DNA from 3 places in the Mesorhizobium sp. J8 genome. Region 2 is predicted to be linked to each of the others. Evidence: predicted binding sites of a transcription regulator. Region 2 holds the regulator's gene; each other region holds the start of a gene.
The links. Region 2 encodes PhoB, which activates phosphate uptake and scavenging genes when phosphate is short. Its sites were predicted from a motif close to TGTCATNNANCTGTCAT; they were not measured.
Positions count from the first base shown of each region.

Region 1: the regulator PhoB is predicted to act here: its motif matches at 3,909-3,925, upstream of ppk2 (polyphosphate kinase 2).
Region 3: the regulator PhoB is predicted to act here: its motif matches at 2,232-2,248, upstream of MJ8_RS11950 (acid phosphatase).

Region 1 covers NZ_AP024109.1:3,258,915-3,266,643, forward strand. The annotation lists gene MJ8_RS15525 (MFS transporter) at 1-840, opposite strand, end outside; gene MJ8_RS15530 (GntR family transcriptional regulator) at 956-1,621, shown strand; gene MJ8_RS15535 (glycosyl transferase family 90) at 1,736-2,707, shown strand; gene MJ8_RS15540 (aldo/keto reductase) at 2,715-3,758, opposite strand; gene ppk2 (polyphosphate kinase 2) at 4,021-4,941, shown strand; gene MJ8_RS15550 (dihydrofolate reductase family protein) at 5,139-5,783, opposite strand; gene hemB (porphobilinogen synthase) at 5,924-6,955, opposite strand; gene MJ8_RS15560 (DUF2066 domain-containing protein) at 7,198-7,729, opposite strand, start outside.
Region 2 covers NZ_AP024109.1:6,162,660-6,170,388, reverse strand. The annotation lists gene pstS (phosphate ABC transporter substrate-binding protein PstS) at 1-929, shown strand, start outside; gene pstC (phosphate ABC transporter permease subunit PstC) at 995-1,981, shown strand; gene pstA (phosphate ABC transporter permease PstA) at 1,985-2,836, shown strand; gene pstB (phosphate ABC transporter ATP-binding protein PstB) at 2,833-3,636, shown strand; gene phoU (phosphate signaling complex protein PhoU) at 3,657-4,364, shown strand; gene phoB (phosphate regulon transcriptional regulator PhoB) at 4,381-5,070, shown strand; gene MJ8_RS29455 (ROK family protein) at 5,221-6,456, opposite strand; gene xylF (D-xylose ABC transporter substrate-binding protein) at 6,727-7,729, shown strand, end outside.
Region 3 covers NZ_AP024109.1:2,570,955-2,578,683, reverse strand. The annotation lists gene MJ8_RS11955 (OsmC family protein) at 1-331, opposite strand, end outside; gene MJ8_RS11950 (acid phosphatase) at 557-2,089, opposite strand; gene MJ8_RS11945 (cytochrome-c peroxidase) at 2,316-3,581, shown strand; gene MJ8_RS11940 (dihydrofolate reductase family protein) at 4,022-4,609, opposite strand; gene MJ8_RS11935 (NmrA family NAD(P)-binding protein) at 4,650-5,513, opposite strand; gene MJ8_RS11930 (winged helix-turn-helix transcriptional regulator) at 5,609-6,025, shown strand; gene MJ8_RS11925 (hypothetical protein) at 6,062-6,277, opposite strand; gene MJ8_RS11920 (hypothetical protein) at 6,790-6,936, opposite strand; gene MJ8_RS11915 (hypothetical protein) at 7,035-7,346, opposite strand; gene MJ8_RS11910 (hypothetical protein) at 7,640-7,729, shown strand, end outside.

The DNA.
Region 1 (7,729 bases), 2.9 Mb from region 2:
CCAGGATGAAGACAGGATCGTGCCGAGCGCCGCCGCGGACATGACGACGCCCGCGACCATGGTCACCTTGCTCTGGTCCTCGACGAGCTGCTGCACGTAGACTGTGATGATCGGCTCGATCGACATTGTGGCGAAGGCGAGCAGCATGCCGGTGGTCAGCATGGCGACGATCGGCCGCTTGTCGGGGATCTGCGACCAGCCGCTTCTCGGCTTCGCTGTCGAGGCGGGCTTGGGTGCCGGCGGATTTTCCTTGATCAGGAAAGTCGTCGCCAAGAACGCCAGGAAGATCACGCCGCCGGACAGCAGGAAGGTCGCGCGGATGCCGATCAGCGGCGGCAGCAGGCCGCCGAGCAGCGGTCCGACCAGCGAGCCTGCCGTGATGCCCGCCGCCAGCACGCCGAGCGCCCAGCCGGAGCGCTCCTTCGGCGTCTGCATCGCCACCAGGATCGTCGAACCCGAGGAATAGCCGCCGGCAAAACCGATCAGCAGCCGCAGCAGCACCAGCTGCCAGACGCTCTGGACCATGCCGGTCAGCGACATGCAGATCGCCATGCCGAACGAAGCGCGCACCAGCATCAGCTTGCGGCCGTAGCGGTCGCCCAGCCGCCCCCACAAGGGTGCGACCAGCGCTGCCGCGAAGAAGGTCGCGCCATAAGCGACACCTGACCACTGCACGATCGCTGCGTGGCCCTCGGCGCCGAGTTGCTCGACGTAAAGCGGCAGGAACGGAAGCAGCAGCGTCATGGCGATAAGCGTGCTGAACGAGCCGGCGAAGCAGACGGCGAGGTTGCGCCGCCAATGAATGTTGAAGCCGCTCTGTCCGGATTCGCTGGGCGTCATGTCGCGCATGCCAATGCTAGGGTTGTTACGAATACCGACTTGGGATACCAAGATGGTATCCGTCATGGACCTGGCGGGTGCCGCTGTCAATGCGGCTTTGAAGAGCGGAGCGACAATGTCACAGATGCAGAATGTCGAAAGGCAGCTTCGCGAGATGATCCTCGGGCTGGAGATCGGTCCGGGCGAACGTTTGACCGAGCGTTGGATCGAGAGCCGGTTCGGCGCGTCGCGCACGCCGGTGCGGGCGGCGCTGCTGCGTCTGGAAACCGAAGGGCTGATCGGCCGCGACGGTCGCGGCTGGACGGTCGCGCCGATCAATCTTGCCGAGCTCGGACAGATCGCCGTCTATCGCGAGGCCGTCGAGGTGGCCGCGGTTCGCCTGACGGCGGCGCTCGAAGACCGTAGCGGGATCGAGGTGATCGCGGCGATGCTCGATTCGTGCGATGTCGAGACGCCACGCGAGGAATGGCATCGCGTCGGAATGGATTTCCACATCGAATTGGCGAGGCTTTCCGGCAACGAGTTTCTGCTCAGGGCGGTACGCGACGCGATGACGAGGCTGTCGCGGGCACGTTGGTTGGAGGTACGGGATGAAAGGGCGCTCGGACGCGCCTGGGCCGAGCACCACGCCATCCTCGCCGCCGTCAGGAGCGGCGATGCCGACGAAGCGGCACGGCTGCTTTCGGCTCACATCGCGGGCAGTCGCGATCGGCTTGTCAACTCCTTGCATGACGACCGGCGGGGCTTGCGTGCAAGAGGGTTCGCCGTCGTCGCCGCGTAAGTTGTCGTGTGGCCAATCGCATTAGCGGCTTGCAACATTGCCGGGAGAATGCTGTAGGAGACGAGGGGGATGAAGGCTGACTACCATTGACCATCTTGCTGAACTCGCGGACGCATGGCCTCACTCTCACGAACCGCCGCAAAGCTGTTCTACTACGCGCGCAATTTCGCGCGTGACCGCGCACCGCAATCGCTGTTCCGCGACCGCTTGGCCAGCCGGCTTGAGCAGGCAAGGCTTTCGGGCAACACGGTCCGCGAGAGACTGAACTATTACAACAAGCTGGAACAGCCGTTCGTGCCCAGTCCGGACGCCATAGCCATCGGCAAGCTGCCGACCTCTTCCAGCATGTATTATTACGACCTCAAGGAATTCGCCCGCTATTTCGATCCCGGCCTGCTGATCGATTTCGAATTCGGCGACGTCGTCGGCGTTCCGGAGCTCCCGAGGATCGTCAAGGACCGGCCCATCGGCGACGACAATGCGAACGGCGTGCTGATGAAGCTGAACAAGTTCCGTCACTTCTATATGCCGCCCGACAAGCTGTCTTTCGCCGACAAGCGCCCGATGGTGGTCTGGCGCGGTCATCTCAACAATCCGCTTCGCACCCGCTTCGTGGAAAAGGCGGCCAACCTGCCGATTTGCGATGCGGGTTCCCACCGGGCCGACGCGCCGGACGGATACCGCAAGCCGTTCCTGAATATCGAGCAGCAGCGCCGCTATCGCTACATCGTCTCGCTGGAGGGCAACGACGTCGCGACGAACCTGAAATGGATCATGAGCTCCAATTCGCTCTGCCTGATGCCGGAGCCGACCTACGAAACCTGGTTTGCGGAAGCCCGGGTCGAGCCCAACGTGCACTACGTGCCGCTGCAGCCGGATTTCTCCGACCTTGTCGACAAGGTGGCCTATTTCGAAAAACATCCCGCCGAGGCGGGCCGGATAACCGCCGCCGCCAATGCCTATTGCCGCCAATTCGGCAATGAGCAGGAGGAGCAGGCGATCTCGCTGCTCGTCCTCTACAAATATTTCGTGCTGAGCGGACAGATTAAGCCCGACGCGGAAGTCTGGCGCTACATCGCAGGCTGACCATCAGTCAAATGGCGCTGCGGTCGAGCACCTGATCGGCCGGCCCGAAACGGTCCCGGGCCGTGAACTGCTGGTGCCAGTAAGGATAGAGCACCGGCGGCCGGCTGACGGCGTCGAGGCGCTGCCTTTCTTCCTCGGAGAGCGAAAGGTTGGCCGCGGCCAGGTTGTCCTTGAGCTGCGTCTCGTTGCGCGCGCCGATCACCAGCGAACTTACGGCCGGACGGTCGAGCAGCCAGGCAAGCGCGACTTGCGCTCCCGACACCCCTCGCGCGTTACCGATGTCGGTGAGCGCGTCGACGATGCGCCACAGGCGGTCCTCGTCACGGATCGGCGGCTCCTTCCACCCGCCGAGCTGGCGCGCCGTCGGGCTGTCGCGGTGGTATTTGCCGGAGAGCAGCCCGCCCGCCAGCGGGCTCCAGACCAGCACGCCGAGGCCCTGGTCGACCGAGATCGGCAGCAGTTCATACTCGGCCTCGCGCGCTTCCAGCGTGTAGTGGATCTGCTGGGTGACGAAGCGGGCCTGGTGGCGGCGGTCGCTTACGGCAAGCGCCTTCATCACCTGCCAGCCCGACCAGTTGGAGCAGCCGATGTAACGGATCTTGCCCTGATTGACCAAGGTGTCGAGCGCCGCGATGGTCTCCTCTACCGGGGTAAGCCCATCCCATTGGTGGACGAAATAGACGTCGATGACATCGGTCCTGAGCCGCTTCAGGCTCTTTTCGCATTCACGGATGAGATGATGTCGCGACAGACCCTCGTCGTTCGGGCCTGAGCCTATGCGCATGCGCGCCTTGGACGCGATCAGCACATCGTTCTTGCGCTTGCCGCCAAGCGCCTCGCCGATGATCTCTTCCGACAATCCGTTGGAATAGACGTTTGCCGTGTCGATGAGGTTGATGCCGGCATCGATGCAGGTGTCGATGATGCGCCCGGCCTCCGCCAGGTCGGAATTGCCGACAGCGGCGAACGGACCGGTGCCGCCGAAGGTCATGGTGCCAAGCGTCAACGTCGAGACTTTTAAGCCGGATCGGCCCAGCGTGCGGTATTCCATGTCTGTCCTCGCGATTTTGTTTGAAGAAGCGCCGTGGTGAGCGCCCGGAAGAGGTGAGGGGATTTGTAGGACAATTCCTGCCGCTTGTCGCCCCGCTATCGATACGGGTCGATCACATATCTTCTATGTCGATGCTCGCCGCCGGCCGATTGCAATAAAACCGTCACCGCGCCTCTGTATCTCAGTCGGCTCAAGGAATGTCCGTCCGGAGCCGGCGCGGATTCCGAGGCGATGATGGCTGACAGGCAGACGGAGCTGCGCGATGAATGACTCGAAACCGAATTCCGGGGCGAAGGACTGGCTCGAAGCCGAACTTGAGGACACGCTCGACGAGGACTATGAACTGGAGCTTTCCGAACCGGCGCTCTCGCTGGAGATCGCCAAGATCTACAAGAAGTCGCACCCGCCTTCCATCGAGCGGATGACATATTTCCGCGAGCTGCTCAGGCTGCAATCCGAGTTGATCAAGCTGCAGTCATGGGTCGCCTACCACAAGAAGAAGCTGGTGGTGGTCTTCGAGGGCCGCGACTCCGCCGGCAAGGGCGGCGTCATCAAGCGCATCACGCAGCGGCTCAATCCGCGCATCGCCCGCGTCGTGGCGTTGCCGGCACCGACGGAGCGCGAGAAGTCGCAATGGTATTTCCAGCGCTACGTGCCGCATCTGCCGGCGGGCGGAGAGATCGTGCTGTTCGACCGCTCCTGGTACAACCGGTCCGGCGTCGAGCGCGTGATGGGCTTTGCCACGCCGGATCAGGTCGAGGAGTTCTTCCACGACGTGCCGGAATTCGAGCGCATGCTGGTCCGCTCCGGCATCACGCTGGTGAAATACTGGTTCTCGATCACCGACGAGGAGCAGCAGATGCGCTTCCTGATGCGCATCCACGATCCGATGAAACAGTGGAAATTGTCGCCCATGGACCTGCAGTCGCGCGTGCGCTGGGAGCAATACACCAAGGCCAAGGAAGAGACCTTCGCCCGCACCAACATCAAGGAAGCGCCCTGGTTCATCGTCGAGGGCAACGACAAGAAGCGCGCGCGGCTGAACTGCATCGACCATCTGTTGCAGCAGATGCCCTACGAGGAAGTGCCGCATGAGGAGATCACGCTGCCGGAGCGTGTCTTTAACCCGGACTACGAGCGCCAGGTGCTGCCGCGCGAGCTTTACGTGCCGCAGAAGTATTGAGCACTTTTCCTTCTCCCCGTTCCACGGGGAGAAGGTGCCCGAAGGGCGGATGAGGGCAGCGCCGGCGCCGGCGATTGAGCTGCAATTCGTCGCGCAGGCGGAATACCATGGGTAGCCCGTCGCTAATCTCCGACCGGCAGCGCTGCCCTCATTGCCCTGTCGGATTGCTCCCCGTGAACAGGGAGAAAGAGCTGTAACTACACCCGCCCGATCATCACATGCGTTGCATCGGCGGTCGCCACTTGCCCGGTGCAACGGTATCCCCGCTTCAGCATGTCGAGACCGGCGAACAGATGCTCGCCCGAGCCGAGCAGGACAGGCGAGATCGCCAGATGCATCTCGTCGATCAAGCTCTCCTGCAGATATTGACGGACGGTCGAGACGCCGCCGCCGACGCGCACGTCCTTGCCGCCGGCGGCTGCCTTCGCCTGCTCGAGCGCCGAATGGATGCCTTCGGTGACGAAGTAGAACGTTGTGCCGCCATCCATCTCGATCGGCGCGCGCTTGTGATGCGTCAGAATGAAGGTCGGCACGTGATAGGGTGGGTTGGGGCCCCACCAGCCTTTCCAATCGTCGTCCGGCCATTCGCCGCGGCTCGGCGCGAACATGTTGCGGCCGAGAATCCAGGCGCCGACATTCTCGAAGCTGCGTACCGCAAAATCGTTATCGGTATCCGTCGTCCCGCCTTCCTTGCCGATCATCTGGTGGAACGAGCGGGTCTTGATCATCCATTTGTGCAGGTTTTCGCCGCCGACGCCGAGCGGGCTGGAGAGGCTCTGGTCGGGGCCGGCGCCGTAGCCGTCGAGCGAGAGCGTAAAACAATCAACACGGAGCTTGGACACGGTTTCCTCCTGATCAGTTGTGATATGCAAGCGGAATAGCTTAACTGATTGCATTTTGCAATCAGTATTCTATCGGGCAAAAAAATCCGGCCGGCAGAGTGGCCGGCCGGTTATCCAACAGCATCAGATCAGTCGGGGGCTTATCCCTTCAGCATCTGCGCCACCACCGGCGCGAAGTAGGTCAGCACGCCGTCGCAGCCCGCCCGCTTCAGCGAAAGCAGCGATTCCAGCATCGCCTTTTCGCCATCGATCCAGCCATTGGCGGCGGCTGCCTTGATCATCGAATATTCGCCGGACACCTGGTAGGCGAAAGTCGGCATCTGGAGCTCGTCCTTCAGCCGGCGGATGATGTCGAGATAGGGCAGGCCGGGCTTGACCATCAGCATGTCGGCGCCTTCGGCGAGATCCTGCTCGGCCTCGCGCACCGCCTCGTCCGAATTGGCGTGGTCGATGTAATAGGTCTTTTTGTCGCCCTTGAGCAGGCCAGCGGTGCCGACCGCCTCGCGATAGGGGCCGTAGAAAGCCGAGGCGAACTTCGTCGCGTAGGACATGATCGCCACGTCCTGGAAACCGTTGGCGTCGAGCGCGTCGCGGATGGCGCCGATGCGGCCGTCCATCATGTCCGAAGGCGCGATGATGTCGGCGCCGGCCGCCGCCTGGATGACGGCCGCGGCGGCGACCTGCTCCACCGTCTCGTCATTGACGATGATGCCGTCGCGCAGGATGCCGTCATGGCCGTGGCTGGTGAACGGGTCGAGCGCGGCATCCGTGATGATGCCGATCCCCGGCACCGCGTCCTTGATGGCGCGTGTGGCGCGGTTGATGATGTTGTCCGGGTCGAGGATATGCGAGCCGGTCTGGTCGCGCAGCGCAAGCTCGACATTGGGGAAGGTGGCGATGGCCGGAATGCCGAGCTTGGCTGCGCGCTCGGCCTCCTTCACCGCGAGGTCGACGGAGAGGCGATAGACGTCCGGCATGGCGGCGATCGGCTCGCGCGTATTCTTGCCGTCGACGACGAAGATCGGCCAGATCAGGTCGTTCACCGAAAGCTGGTTCTCCTGCACCAGCCGGCGCGACCAGTCGGCCTTGCGCATGCGCCTGAGCCGCCGGCTGCCGGTGATCTCGTCGACGCTGCGCGCGCCGGCAGGCTTTGCGGGGGTGAATTTGTTCATGGCCGAAACTCTCTTTTGGGCCGGCTTTTACCACGCGTCTCCATCGCTGACCAATGCGACACGATTGTGCCAGCGACGAAGCGCGAGGTCCTCACCCGTCAGGGCGGGGAGAGGTGTCCGCAAAGCGGACGGAGCAGGGCGGAAAGTCTTCCAATATGAGGGCCTTTGCCGACGGAATCGGCGCCTCCTCTCTGTCTCGGCTTCGCCGAGCCGCCTCTCCCCACTTCGCGGGGCGAGGAAACTCAAGGCGCCCCGTGCCCCGACAAGATTTGCGCCGCGCCCCTGACCGCAACCCGGAAGGCCTCGTCGAAGCTGACGCCGCGCGCCTGCCAGCGATAGGTCTTGCCGCGATCGGCCAGCCGCCAGTCGGCGATCCAGCCCAGGTCTTTGTCGCTCCACACGATGCTGCCGGCGAGCGCCCGGGCCGCTCCCGTTTTCTTCGCGAGTTTGTCGAGCCTTGTCATATCGGCTTCTGAAAGCGCCTTGTCGCCAAGGCCGCCAAGCTGCCCGGCCTTGGGAAAGATGAGGCGCATCAGCAACGGACCACTCGCATTGGCGAAGGATTCGCGCATCGCCTTGCCCTGATCCTCATCAGCCGTCAGCACGAAATGCCGCGCCCCCTGCTCGACGGTCATGAAGACGGCGATCGGTGGCCGCTCGCCGAGCCATGGCCTGCTGCCGAGCTGCGCCAGGAGCTTGTCGACGACGGCAGGCTTGTAGAGGCAGGTCAGGTCGTGCGGCCTGTCATGCGTGCCTTGCTCGTCATGGATCGGG
Region 2 (7,729 bases):
AGTGGGCCGACGCCTACAAGAAGGAGACCGGCATCGGTCTCAACTATCAGTCGATCGGCTCCGGCGGCGGCATCAAGCAGATCAAGGCCAAGACCGTGACCTTCGGCGCTTCCGACGCGCCGCTGAAGGGCGAGGATCTCGACTCCACCGGGCTCGCGCAGTTCCCGATGGTGATGGGCGGCATCGTTCCGGTCGTCAATCTCGAAGGCGTCAAGCCGGGCGAACTGGTGCTCGACGGCCCGACGCTGGCCGACATCTTCGCCGGCAAGATCACCAACTGGAACGACGAAGCGATCAAGAAGCTCAACCCCGACATCAAGCTGCCCGACCAGGCGATCGCCGTCGTCCACCGTTCGGACGGCTCGGGCACCACGTTCAACTTCAGCTACTACCTGGCCGACGTCAGCGCCGACTGGAAGTCGAAGGTCGGTGTCAACACCGCGCTCGAATGGCCGGTTGGCATCGGCGCCAAGGGCAATGAAGGCGTCGCCAACAACGTCTCCCAGACCGGTGGCGCGATCGGCTATGTCGAATACGCCTATGCCAAGCAGAACAAGCTCACCTATACCGACCTGATCAACAAGGACGGCAAGAAGGTCGAGCCGACCGCCGCCGCGTTCTCGGCCGCCGCGGCCAATGCCGACTGGAGCTCGCAGCCGGGTTACGGCGTCATCCTGGCCAACCAGGCCGGTGCCGAATCCTGGCCGATGACCTCGGCCACCTGGATCCTCGTCTACAAGAAGCCGGACGACGCGGCGGCTACGGCCGAAGCGCTCAAGTTCTTCGCCTGGTCCTATGCCAAGGGCGACGAGCTGGCTTCCAGCCTGGACTACGTTCCCATGCCCGACTCGGTCGTGAAGAGCGTCGAGGAAATGTGGAGCAAGGACATCGTCGACGCGAACGGCAAGCCGCTCTACTCCGGCATGTAATTCTTGGCGAACAAAGGGGGGCGCTTCCAGCGCCCTCCTGTCTCTTTCGAAATGCGAGGGGCTCAATGACAGCCATTTCCGAAGCCGCGACATCGTCCGCCATGCGGACCAGGGAAGCGACAGTGCGCCGCTTCGCCGTCACCGACATGGTCTTCCGGGCGGCCACGCGCGCTTCCGCCATCCTCGTGCTGGTTCTGCTCGGTGGGGTCGCTATCTCGCTGATCGCCGGCTCGTGGGAGGCGCTGTCGAAATTCGGCTTCTCCTTCCTGACCACCGAGTCCTGGAACCCGGTCACCGAGAATTTCGGCGCGCTCGCGCCCATCTACGGCACCATCGTCACCTCGGCGATCGCCATCCTCATCGCCGTGCCGATCGGCATTGGCATCGCCGTCTTCCTGACCGAGCTTTGCCCGCGCCCGCTCCGCCGCCCGATTGGCATCGCGGTCGAACTGCTCGCCGGCATTCCCTCCATCATCTACGGCATCTGGGGCCTGTTCGTCTTCGCACCGTTCCTGCAGACGACGGTGCAGCCTTTCATCATCAACCTTTTCCACGGCATACCGGGGCTCTCCAGCCTGTTTGCCGGTCCGCCCTACGGCATCGGCCTGCTGACCTCGTCGCTGATCCTCGCCATCATGGTGCTGCCCTTCATCACCTCGATCACCAAGGACGTGTTCGACACGGTGCCGGCGGTGCTGAAGGAATCGGCCTACGGCATCGGCTGCACGACCTGGGAAGTGACCCGGCGCGTGACCATTCCCTATACCCGCGTCGGCATCATGGGCGGCGTCATGCTGGGCCTCGGCCGAGCGCTTGGCGAGACGATGGCCGTCACCTTCGTCATCGGCAACGCGCATCGCATCAGCGCCTCGCTGTTCGCGCCGGGCACGACGATCTCGGCGACCATCGCCAACGAATTCACCGAAGCCGACGGCAATCTCTATACATCCTCGCTGGTGTCGCTCGGCCTGATCCTGTTCATCATCACCTTCATCATCCTCGCGCTCGCACGCTACATGCTGTTGCGCATCGATAGCCGCACGGGAGCCTGACCGATGTCGACTGCCCAATCGCTTCACCAAAGCCGCAAGCGCAAGAACGCCGTGATGATGGCGCTGTGCGTCATCGCTGCGGGCATCGGCCTCGCCTGGCTGGCGCTGATCCTCGGCGCCCTGCTCTACAAGGGGCTCTCGGGGGTGAACCTTGCCGTGTTCACGGAAATGACGCCGCCGCCCGGCGACGCCGGCGGCCTGCTCAACGCCATCTACGGCAGCATCGTCATGACCATCATCGGTATCGTCGTCGGCACGCCGATCGGCGTGCTGGCCGGCACCTACATGGCGGAATATGGGCGATTCTCGCGGCTCACGACGGTGGTGCGCTTCATCAACGACATCCTTTTGTCGGCGCCTTCGATCATCGTCGGCCTGTTCGTCTACGAGCTGATGGTGCGGCCGATGGGGCATTTCTCGGCGATCGCCGGCGCCGTCGCGCTGTCGATCCTGGTGATACCCGTCGTGGTGCGCACCACCGAGGACATGCTGAACCTCGTGCCCAACGCGCTGCGCGAGGCAGGCACGGCCATCGGCGCGCCGCGCTGGGTGGTGATCCGCTCCGTCGCCTACCGCGCGGCGCTCTCCGGCATCGTCACCGGCATCCTTCTGGCGATCGCCCGCATCTCCGGCGAGACGGCGCCGCTCCTCTTTACCGCGCTCAACAACCAATTCTGGTCGAGCAATCTCAATGCCCCGATGGCCAGCCTGCCGGTGACCATCTTCCAGTTCGCTCTCAGCCCTTACGAGGAATGGCAGCAGCTGGCCTGGACGGGCGCACTCATAATCACCCTGACGGTTCTCGGGCTGAGCATCTTCGCCCGCAGCCTAACCGGACGCAGAGAGGACAGATGAAACCGATGTTGTCCACCGACCTGAACGCACCCGACACGACCGTCGAGAAGGCCAAGATCGAGGTCAAGAACCTCAACTTCTACTATGGCCAGTCGAAGGCGCTGAAGGACATCAACCTGTCCCTGCCCGAGCGCAGCGTGACGGCCTTCATCGGCCCGTCGGGCTGCGGGAAGTCGACGCTGCTGCGCGTGCTCAACCGCATCTACGAGCTCTATCCGAAACAGAGCGCCGAGGGCCAGGTGCTGCTCGACGGCAAGAACATCCTCGACCGCTCGCAGGACCTCAACCTGCTCAGGACCAAGATCGGCATGGTGTTCCAGAAGCCGACGCCGTTCCCGATGTCGATCTACGAGAACATCGCCTTCGGCGTCAGGCTCTACGAGAAGATCAGCAAGGCCGAGATGGACAACCGCGTCGAGTCGGCGCTGAAGCGCGCCGCGCTCTGGAGCGAAGTCAAGGACAAGCTCAACGCCAGCGGCCAGAGCCTCTCGGGCGGCCAGCAGCAGCGCCTGTGCATCGCCCGCACCGTGGCGGTGAAGCCCGAGGTCATCCTGCTCGACGAGCCGGCCTCGGCGCTGGATCCGCTGTCGACGGCCAAGATCGAGGAACTGATCGACGAATTGCAGGCCGACTACACGATCGTCATCGTCACCCACAACATGCAGCAGGCGGCGCGCGTGTCGCGGCAGACGGCGTTCATGTATCTGGGCGAACTGGTGGAGTTCGACCGGACCGAGAAGATCTTCACCTCGCCCCGCGAGAAGCGCACGCAGGACTACATCACCGGCCGCTTCGGCTAAGCACATACGAGGACATCATCATGGCCGAACATACCGTCGCCTCCTTCGACGAGGATCTGAGGCAGATCAGCCGGCTCATCAACGACATGGGCGACCTCGCCGCCTCGATGGTCGGCGCCTCGACCAGGGCGCTGCTCGAAAGCGACAACGCGCTGGCGCAGCGCGTCGTCTCCGACGACGCCATCATGGACGCGAGACAGCGCGAGCTTGACGACCGCGCCATCACGTTGATCGCCAAGCGCCAGCCGATGGCCGACGACCTGCGCAGCGTGGTGGGAGCGATCCGCATGGCGGGCGACCTCGAGCGCATCGGCGATCTCGCCAAGAACATCGCCAAGCGCGTCGGCTCGGTCGGCGTCAGCGCCGCGCCGCGGGACCTCACGCATTCGATCGATTCCATGGCGCAGATGGTGCTGATCCAGGTCCAGGGCGTGATCCAGGAATATACGGTGGGCGATGCCACGGCGCTGGCCAGACTGCGCAACGACGACGAGCGCATCGACGTCAAATACACGGCCGTCTTCCGCGAGCTGCTGACCTACATGATGGAGGATCCGCGCAACATCACCGCTTGCACGCATCTTCTGTTCTGCGCCAAGAACCTCGAGCGCATCGGCGACCATGTGACCAACATCGCCGAGAACGCCTATTATGTGCTGACCGGCACGCAATTGCCCGCCAACCGTCCGAAGCAGGACGAGACGGCAATGTCGGCTCCGGCTGCCTGACGAAAAGGTTACCCCGATGATCGCGCCACGCATCATGGTGGTGGAGGACGAGGAGCCGCTGGGGGTGCTGCTCCGCTACAATCTCGAATCCGAGGGCTACCAGGTGGAAGTGGTGACCCGCGGCGACGAGGCCGAAATCCGCCTTCAGGAAAACGTTCCCGACCTGCTCGTGCTCGACTGGATGGTGCCGGCGGTTTCCGGCATCGAGCTCTGCCGGCGTCTCAGGATGCGGCCCGAGACCGAGCGGCTGCCGATCATCATGCTGACCGCGCGAGGTGAAGAGAGCGATCGGGTTCGAGGTTTGTCCACCGGCGCCGACGACTATCTGGTCAAGCCGTTCTCGACGCCGGAGTTCATGGCGCGCGTCAAGGCTCTGCTGCGCCGCGCCAAGCCGGAGGTGCTGTCCAGCGTGCTCAAGGTCGGCGACATCGTGCTCGACCGCGAATCGCACCGCGTCTACCGCAAGAAGAGCGAGATCAGGCTCGGCCCGACCGAGTTCCGGCTGCTCGAATTCATGATGCGCCACCCCGGCCGCGTGTTCTCGCGCAGCCAGCTGCTCGACAATGTCTGGGGCGAGACGATCTATATCGACGAGCGCACGGTGGACGTCCATGTCGGGCGGCTGCGCAAGGCCGTCAACAACGGCCGCATGCCGGACGTCATACGCACCATCCGAGGCGCGGGCTATGCCATCCGCGAGGACTAGGGATATGCAGATATTCAGGTGAGGCCGGCCTGCGAATGGCAGCTTCCTGCGCTTCCGGTACTCACGTACCCAAAAGTACGCTCCGTTCCGGTTCTCGGAATCCACCATTCTCGACTCGGCCTGACCTGAATCTCAGCATATCCCTTGCGCCTATGCGACGTGCTTGCCCGCTCGCGCCTGCATGCCCGGCGCGAAGATTTCCTGGTCGACGAAGGTCAGCGCGCGCATGGCGCAGCCTTCGCGGATCAGCGGCAGCTCGTTCGGCTCGGTGTCGAAGGAGATCGATTCCGAATGCTGGCCGCCGGCGGTCTGGGCGATCGCCTTCCTCAGCGCCGGCTCGATCAGGTCGAAGGCGGCCGCGCTGACGCCGACCATCGCGACGGGCGCCGGGTCGATCAGCGCGAACAGGCTGCCAAGGCCGAAGCCCAGCGCTTCGCCGGCCCGGCGATAAGCCTCCCGCTCAGGGCCGTCCTGTTGCCGGGCCTTTGCGGCAAGCGCGCGCATGTCGGCGTCGCCGACGTCGGTCGGCGCGGCATCCTCGCTTATGCCCATGGCGCTGCGCCAGATCGCGTAATTGCCGGCATAGGCCTCGACGCAGCCGCGCCGGCCGCAGCGGCAAAGCGCGCCGCCGGGACGGTGGATCATGTGCCCGAACTCGCCGCCGGAGGAATGCGTGCCGGTGAACAACGCGCCCTTCAGCACCAGACCCATGCCGATACCATGCGACAAGAGGATGGCGATGAAGTCGTCGCGATAGCGGTCGGGATCGCGCCATTGCAGCGCCACCGCCATCATGTTGCAGTCGTTCTCCATGGTGGCGGGGATGCCGAATTCCGTCTCGAGAAGGTCGGCGAACGGGATATCGGTCAGCGGCGTGATCGGCGACCACAGCATGGCGCGCGAATGGGAATCGGTGATGCCCTGGATGCCCATCGCGATGCGGGCGACGCTGCCCACGTCGAGGTCGGGATCCTGCAGCCGGCGCCGGACGATCGCCAAGCATTCGCCGATCAGCTCGTCGCGAGGCATGACGAGCGTGTCCAGGCGCAGCTGTTCCTCGGCAACCACCTGGCCGGCATAGTCGATCACGGCAACCGACAGGAAGTTCAGCGAAAGCACCACCGTCAGCACCGCGGCGGCTTCGGGGTTCAGCGCCAGGCCGATCTGCGGCCGGCCGCGTTTCAACGCCGTCGGCTCGCTGGCCTTGCTTTCCGTGAGGATACCTTCCTGGATCAGATCGGCGGAGATCGCCGAAATGGTCGAGTGGCTGAGCCCGGTGGTGGCGGCGATCTCCGTCCGCGACGGCTGGCCGGCGCGGCGCACGGCCGAAATCACCATGGCGCGATTGCGCCGGCGCAAATCGTCGTGGCGGATCCCGACCGACATTGTCTCGCACGTTCCTCCCGCGTCATCGCGGCCTTGTGATGATGCCATGGCCTGTCGCTGACACGCTAGGGATTGTGACAGAAGCCGGGGTTCATGTCATTATTTATTGCGAATGTCGAAAAAAATGTCCGCACCCATCAAAACCCATCAGAATCGCAGTTGACAGCGTCGTTTTGCTGGATCACTATTTTTTTGAGGCTCGAAAAAAAGCCTCTGTGCAGGCCTTCGGGCCAGTTTGGGTCGCGCCGCACGGGGCGCAGGGAGGATATCATGAAGAAATTCGCAGCCGCCATTCTGGCGGGCGTTGCCATGTCGCTGACGCTGGCGTCGGTCGCCGAGGCGAAGGACAAGGTCATCGGCGTGTCGTGGTCGAATTTCCAGGAAGAGCGCTGGAAGACCGACGAAGCGGCGATGAAGAAGGCCATCGAGGCCGCCGGCGACAAGTATATCTCGGCCGACGCGCAGTCCAATCCCGGCAAGCAACTGACCGACGTCGAAAGCCTGATCTCGCAGGGCGCCAACGCGCTGATCATCCTGGCGCAGGACGCCTCGGCAATCGGCCCGGCGGTGCAGAAGGCGCTCGACGAAGGCATCCCGGTCGTCGGCTATGACCGCCTGATCGAGAACAAGGACGTGTTCTACCTGACCTTCGACAACAAGGAAGTCGGCCGCATGCAGGCCCGCGAGGTGTTCAAGGCCAAGCCCGAAGGCAACTACGTCTTCATCAAGGGCTCGGGTTCCGATCCGAACGCCGATTTCCTGTTCTCGGGCTCCATGGAAGTGCTGAAGGAAGCGATCGACAGCGGCAAGATCAAGAATGTCGGCGAGGCTTACACCGACGGTTGGCTGCCCGCCAACGCGCAGAAGAACATGGAGCAGTTCCTGACCGCCAACGACAACAAGGTGGACGCGGTCGTGGCCGCCAATGACGGCACCGCCGGCGGCGTCGTCGCTGCGCTCACAGCACAGGGCCTGGCCGGCACCGTTCCGGTTTCCGGTCAGGACGGCGACCACGCGGCACTCAACCGCATCGCGCTCGGCACGCAAACCGTGTCGGTGTGGAAGGACGCGCGCGAGCTCGGCAAGAACGCCGCCGAGATCGCCTCGCAGCTCGCGGACGGCAAGAAGATGGGCGACATCGCCGGCGCCAAGGACTTCACGACGCCCGGCGGCAACACCGTCAAGTCGCTGTTCCTGACCCCGATCGCGATCACCAAGGACAATCTCAACGTCGTCATCGACGCCGGCTGGATCAAGAAGGACGAAGTCTGTG
Region 3 (7,729 bases), 3.1 Mb from region 2:
TTGCTGTATCGAGGTCGCCGGTGATTTCCAGTTTGACGTGGAAGGTTTCGACCCGCGAGGGCTCGTCCTTCGCCTTGTCGCCGGTGACCCCCGCCTTCACCTCGCCGAGCCGGTCGGCGAGACCCAGGCGGGTGGCGGCGATGCGGGCGCTGAGCACCATGCAGGCGGCCGAGGAGGCATAGAGCAGGTCGAGTGGGCTGAAGCCCGGAGCACTCACCTGGGTGACGACATCGACCATGCCGCCGGTGGGCGTCGTCACCGTGGGCAGGCCGCCCGGCGGCAAGACGGCAAGCGCGCCGGCGTTGCGGGTTCTGACCTTCAGTTCCGCCATCGTATAATCTCCGTCCGATCGGGATGAGCATCAATAGCGGACGTGAATTCACTGAGGCAATCGCCGACGCAGGCCGTAGGCGAATGGCGTTTCCTCGCCCCATGCAATGGGGAAAGGTGGTTCGACGAAGCCGAGACGGGGAGCGCCTCTACGAAGGCGCCCTCTCCGCCCGCTTCGCGGACCCCTCTCCCCATTTCATGAGCGAGGAGTCCAAGTCCTGAAACGCTACTTCGTCAGATCCAGCGCCGCCGTCAGATCGCCCATCGGCGGCTGGTCGTTGTTGCGCAGCGCCTTGTCGCGGGCGACGATGCCGGGCAGCACCGGCAGGTCATAACGGTTGGTGATGAAGCGCAGGATCGAGGTGGTGTCGTACTGCGTGTGGTCGACCATGCCCATCTTCGCATAGGGCGAGATGATGAAGGCCGGGATCCGGTTGCCTGGGCCCCAGCGGTCGGCCTTGGGCGGCGCGACATGGTCCCAGAAGCCGCCATTCTCGTCATAGGTGATGACCACCAGCATATGCGCCCATTGCGGGCTCTTCTCCAGATGCGCGACGAGGTCGGCCAGGTGCTGGTCGCCCGAGGTCACATCGGCATAGCCGGCATGTTCGTTGAGGTTGCCCTGTGGCTTGTAGAAGGTGACGGCCGGCAGCTTGCCGTCGTCGATCGCCTTGATGAACTCGACGCCGTCGAGGCCGCCATCCTTGAGATGCTCGGCCCGCGCGGCGGTGCCCGGCGCATAGGCGGCGAAATAGTTGAAGGGCTGGTGGTGGAACTGGAAGTTCGGCACCGGCGTCGCGTTCTTGCCGTCGAGCGCCGCCTGCCAGGCGCCCGCATACCAGGCCCAGGAAATGCCCTTCAGCGACAATAGATCGCCGATGGTGATCTCGTGCTGCGGCGGCAGCGTGGTGGGTGCAGCCGGGTCGGCCAGCGCCTTGTCGCCGCCCTCGGCCGGTTTGTTGGCGCTCGGCTGGTAAGGCGGCTGCATGGTGTTGACAGCATAGAAGTCGGGCGTGATGGCGCCGTCACTGGCGAATTTCGGCACGCCGCTCAGCGCAGAGGCCGGCGAATTGTCGGCCGGCTTCAGCGTCACGCCATCCGCTTCGACGGCGGCGATCTGGCCCTTTACCGGGCTGGTATCGGCATTCGGATAATAAGGTGCGCAGGCGCAAGCCAGCATGAAGTGGTTGAGGAAGGAGCCGCCGAAGGCGCCTTGGAAGAAATTGTCGGCCAGCACATATTTCTTGGCGACGTTCCACATCGGCAGGTTGGAGCCGTCGTAATGGCCCATGACCAGCGCGCCGGAATCGGCCCAGGCGACGAACTTGTCGTTCCGGCCACCGTCGATCTGCATCTGTTCCTGGTAGAAGCGGTGCCAGAGATCGTGCGTGACGACGCTGGTACCCTCGTTGAATCCCTTGGGATCGTCGATGGCGAAGGTCGCGTTGGCGAGATGCGCGCTCTGCGCTTCCGTCACCGCCGGCGTCACACCCTTTCCGGTCAAGCCGCCCCAGACCGGCGGCAGCTCGGAAAGCGGCTTGCCGTCGCGGTCGAGCTGGCGCGCCTGCTCGGGCGAAACGTTAGCCAGGCCATTGGCGCCGGGGAAGCCTCCATAGAGGTTATCGAAGCTGCGGTTCTCGGCGTAGATGACGACGACGGTGTCGATCTTGTCATAGCCGGGAGGAGCCGCCTGGGCAGCAGCGGAGAACGATGCCAGCGCCGTGGAGGCGAGGCAAAGTGAGAGAAAGGTTCGGGTCATCGGGAAATGCCTCGTGGCTTGGGAATGGCTGGAGGACGGCAATGCAGGAATGCAGCTGCATTGATGCCCAGCTACTTCGGCGCCTTGTCACCTATGTGACAGTTCTGTCGCGTCCGAACACGGTTTCGTGAGCGAGACGGCCAGTCATCAATCCGTTGCACTTGATCCCTACGTCGCGAAAATCGGGCCTTACGTCGTGAACGAAACCGGGCGAGGGAAATCAACGATGTCGCCGCAGACGTTGGGACGGAAAAAAAACCGCGCGATCGCCCTTCTGGCAGCTTCGATCGTCGGCCTGACCGCACCTGCCAACACCGCGGAACCTTCCGGCGTCCATCCCGGCCCGATGTCGCGCCAGGAAGCCTATGCCCGCGCCGACGCGCTGACGGCGCTGGGGCGGCAGATGTTCTTCGATCCGTCTCTCTCGGCCTCGGGCAAGCAGGCCTGCTCGTCCTGCCATGATCCCAACCACGCCTTCGGGCCGGCCTCGGCTTCGCCGGTCGAGATGGGCGGAGCCAATCTCGACCGACCCGGCGTTCGCGCCGTGCCGTCGCTGCGCTACCTGCAGGCGCCAGCCTTCACCGAACATTTCTACGACTCCGAGGACGAAGGCGACGAGAGCGTCGACAACGGCCCGACCGGAGGCCTGACCTGGGACGGCCGCGCCGACCACGGCAAGGACCAGGCGAGGATTCCACTGCTGTCGCCCTTCGAGATGGGCAACAAGGATGAGGGCGCCGTGGTCGCCAGCCTGCGCAAGGCGCCCTATGCCGACGCTTTCAAGGCAGCGTTCGGCGCCGATGTCTTCGATCATCCGCAGGACGCCTTCGACGCCGCGTTGGAAGCGCTCGGCACCTTCGAGCAAAGCAGCGCCGATTTCTATCCCTATTCCAGCCGCTACGACGCCTTCCTCGCCGGCAAGGCACAGCTTTCCGCGCAGGAATTGCGCGGCCGCATGCTGTTCGAGGATGAGGCGAAGGGCAATTGCGCGAGCTGCCATTTGAGCGAACCGGCCAATGACGGCGAGCCGCCGCAATTCACCGACTACGGCCTGATCGCGATCGCCGTGCCGCGCAATCCGGCAATCCCCGCCAATGCCGATCCGAATTATGTCGACCTCGGCTTGTGCGGTCCGCTGCGCACCGACTTCAAGGGCCGCGCCGACTATTGCGGCCTGTTCAAGACGTCCACTCTGCGCAACGTGGCGCTGCGCAAGAGCTTCTTCCACAATGGTTATTTCCACACGCTGCGGGAGGCGGTCGCCTTCTACGCCAGCCGCGACAGCGATCCCGCGCGCTGGTATCCGAAAAAGGCCGACGGCACGGTCGACAAATTCGACGACCTGCCAAAAGCCTACTGGCCGAATCTCAACACCGATCCGCCGTTCAACGGCAGAAAACCCGGCGACAAGCCGGCGCTGACCGACGCCGAGATCGACGACATCGTCGCCTTCCTCGGCACGCTGACCGACGCCGATCAGGCGGGGCAGTGAACGACCGCCAAGGCGGCATAAAAGTCTGCTCCCGCCCGGAACTCTGCTATCCACCGCAAATGTGTGCCAATGTGAGCCACGTCATAGGGACGCCAAGCCGCGCCTGCTATCTTGCCCGTCTCTTCACGGATGGAGTCTCCGATGAGGTTCGTCGCGGTGCAGGAGCCTCCCGGGAGCAGCTGGGCGATGTTCGATGCGGGCAATGGGGCGCCGGCGGAATATGCCGGCCGGGTGCTTATCGGCCTGACATCGCGTGAGGCCCGCTGGTTCGTCGCCGCGGGCAACGATCATGCAGCCTGGCCGCGGTCGGCCAGCCGGCCACCTGCGGCTGGTCACCGGAAGAGGCTCCCAGCCGATCCGAGAAAGCCCGGGCCAAACAGGCAGTTAGCAGGGCGCGCTGCCGGATTGAATCAGCGTAGCACGGTCTCGATTGCCGCCTCTCATCGCTCCGGCGCGTAGCGGCTCACCACCATGCCGCAAGCATAGGGCTTCGAGCCGAGGAGCTTCAACCTGCCAAAGCCGCCCTTGCCGAAGACGCGGCGGCCGCTGCCCAGCACCGCCGGATTGATGAAGAGCTGGAACTCGTCGACGAGGCCGGCGGCGATCAGCGCAGAGGCAAAGCCGGCCCCGCCGAACACGGCGATGTCGCCGCCCTCGCCCTGTTTCAGCCTTTGCACCTCGCGCGGCAGGTCGCCGCTCACGACCCGCGTGCGCTCCCAGCGCGAAGCCTCGAGCTTGTCGCTCGCCACCACCTTCTCGACCTCGACGATGCGTCGTGCGAAGGCATAGAAGGGATCCTGCGGATATTTCTTCGCCGCATTGCCCCAATGGGTCAGATAGCCCTCCTCAGCCATCTTGCGGCTCAAGAGGATAGTGTCGACGGTCGTGAAGACGGCGTTGAAGTCCTGCTTAAGCCCCTCGTCCCAGGCGCTGTCGTCGCCCCACTCCCAGAGCTGCCAGCGATGGCCCTCGTCGGAGCCGACAAAACCGTCGACCGACATCTGCATCTGCAGGATGAGCTTTTTCATGTCCGGTCTCCCTCGTTAGGAATTGGCTGCCTGTGAAGGCTCAGGCCGCGGCGCGCGAACGGGCGAAAGCCTGCGCCCAGGCTTCGAAGCTTGTCGGCGTGGCATTTTCGGCAGAGGGGGCTTCCAGCGCCCAGCGCTCGCCTCGATTGAAGCTTGCCGCTGTTTCGCCCAGCGCATCGGCAAAACTCGCCGATATGCCATTGGCGACCATGCCGGCCCGCGCATCGGCGAACGGCGCTTGATGATAGGTGACAACCTTGCCGATCGCCCGGCCCAGGATCGTGGTGGCCCGTTCGAGCGTGTAGCGGCCGCCGCCGTGCAATTCGACAACGCGCCGGACCGGGAAATGCTCGGCGATCAATAGCTCGGCGGCGCGCTCGCCAACGTCCTTGGCGGCGATCAGCGGCATCGGCAGGTCGCCACGGAAGGGCGAGGCGAAGACGCCGGACGCCGCCTGCTCGACGAAGCCCATGCCCTTGACGAAATTCTCCATGAAGAAGGAGGCGCGCAGATAGACGAGTTCCTCCAGGTCCAGCGCTGCGAGCCGCTCTTCCATCAGCGCAGCGCCAAGCGAGGTGCCCATCTTGAGATGCGCGTTGAGGCCGCTGAGGAGCACGACCCGGCGCAGGCCTGCCTTGGCGATGGAGGTGGCCAGCCGTGCGCCGACATCGTCCTCAAAGCGATGCAGATCGGGCGCGGTGACATCGAAGGGGATCATCACGTAAGCGCTGTCGGCGCCCGAGAAGGCGGCATCGAGCGCCGCCTGATCGTCGAGGGCAAAGCCCAGGCTGCGGGCGACACCGCGCACCGTGTGCCCTGCCCCGGTTAGCCTGACCGAGACCTCGACGCCGACTTCGCTGGTTGCGCCGACGACCACGATCGTGCGGATGGCATGCCGATTCATACCGGTCCCCTCGCTAGTGATTTACTTTTGAAATCATTTGACGCAAGACAAGAACGGTGTCAATGGTAAAGTGATTTAAAAATGGAACCGTACCAATGTCGACCAAGGGAAGGTCCGGCTGCCCGATCAACCTCTCGCTCGAATTGCTCGGCGACCGCTGGACGCTGCTCATCATCCGCGACCTTGCTTTCGCCGGGAAACGGCATTTTCGCGAGTTCCTGCAATCCGATGAAGGCATCTCGTCGCGCACGCTCGCCGAACGGCTGCAGACACTGCAGGACGAAGGCATCCTCACGCGCAGCAGCGACCCGACGCACGCACTGAAGGCGATCTACCGGCTGACCGAAGCCGGCATCGACCTTCTACCGGTGCTGGCGACGCTGGGCGCCTGGGGCAGCAAACATCGCAGAGCCGACGACAAGCTCGCGCGGATCGCGGATGAACTCGCGGCCGGCGGCGAGCCGGCGCTTGAGCGGATGAGAGAGCGGCTCAGGGCGGAGCATCTGGGGTAACGGGCGCCGCAGCTAGCAATCCCGCGTGGGCAGGTGTCAGCCAGTCCGCCCGCTTGGCAATGGCTCGGTCGGCTCCTCGGCTGGCGGCTCCCCAGGCAATCCCAATCGCAGCCGTTCCTCCTCGGCAAAAATCTCGGCCTGCGCGTGAATATCGAACACTTGCTGCGTCAGCCTACCGCCATCGACGACGCGCACGATCCATTGGCCATTGACGGCTTTTACGCGGACACTGTCTGGTTCGCTGGTTACCATATACAGCTCCTGATCTTCGCTCGAAGAAATTGCCTAATTCCTTCCCAATATGATCTAGCGCGCCTGGTGTTGCCGAAAAGTACGGCTTATCGGCGTTTAGTACAAAGCAGCTCGCCTTTATTCAGCACAATTGAAAGGCCCGCGAATAAAGCGAGCATAGCGGAGCAGACATTCCGTGGCATCTTTGAGCAGCGGAATTCCACTTCGCTGTGACGTTCGGTCTGATTTCGAAAGCGTCCGGATGAACTGCGGATGGCGCGATCCGGCAGTTGGGCCTGATGAGTGCGGACGAATTCGGAAAGTTGGCGGCCCGGCAGCCTTGGGGGGTGATACTGGGTTCGGCGGCCGGGCCTGACCGGAGTTTGCGAGGCCGCCGGCTGTGATAAGCATGCGCTCGGGCCCAGCCAAGGACAAGAACGACCTAGGCCCTAGGACCAAAGCTGCAAGGGCATGGCCCACACGACCAGTGTGCTTCGACCTACCGGCAAGGAACACGCCGAACGCCGGCCGCGTCAAAAGCCGAAGAAATGCCGGCCGACGAGATAGCCGAGCGCCGCGACAACCAGCGGAAACAGCGCCGGCGCGGCCTTGCTGAACAGCGAGGGGTTTATCTCCTTGGCGGGAGCGCTGGGTTTGGCATTGCCGAGGTTTTTGGTCATGGGCTCATTACCGGTTGGGGCTAGCTGCCGGCTGAGCCATTAAATTAGAAATCGCTTATTAACGTTCTGGCAAGCCCGACACTACAATTCGCGACAATTTATTCGGATTGCTGGGTACGCTCGGCAAGCGCGAAGGCCTGGAGGTTGCGCGACTTGCCGAGATCCTGGTCGGCGTTGGCGATGATGGCGTGGAAGGCCGCCCGGGCGATATCCTTCTTCTTGGCATCCGGATGCAGCTTTCGCACCGCCTTGAGCAGGTCTTTCGGTTTCATATCGGGGGTGACGACGCGCATCAGCGTATCACCTATGGCCTGCAATTCCCTGGCATCCATAACGATGAACCCTGTTTTGGCGGTATCTAGCCTAGCATATAGCGGGTCGAGCGCGTCACTTTTGTGATGCGCGCCCATCGAGCCGGAGGCGGTGTCCTACAGGACCTTCGTGTCGAAAGCTCGCTGGTCGCGCTCGGCGCCTTCATGGCCTACCAGATCTATCGCTACTCCTACGCGCATTCCCGGCCTGCTCGTCCTGACCGTCTTCGACGCCATCGTCATGCGGCTGATCTGGCATGAGTGGAAACAGTGCGCCGCCACATCAGACTGCGATGGCGTCTCGCTGAATCGCCAACACGCGTGTCCGACGACCCGCTCGGAGTCCGGAACCCTCGCCGCTCTCGCGGGGTTAATATGCGAGGCGAACCGCCATGGAAGAGAAACCGCCTGCCGAAAACCCTGGAAGGATCCTCGCCACGGTGCTGGCGATCTGCCTCGTCATTGTCGCCTTGTTCTTTATC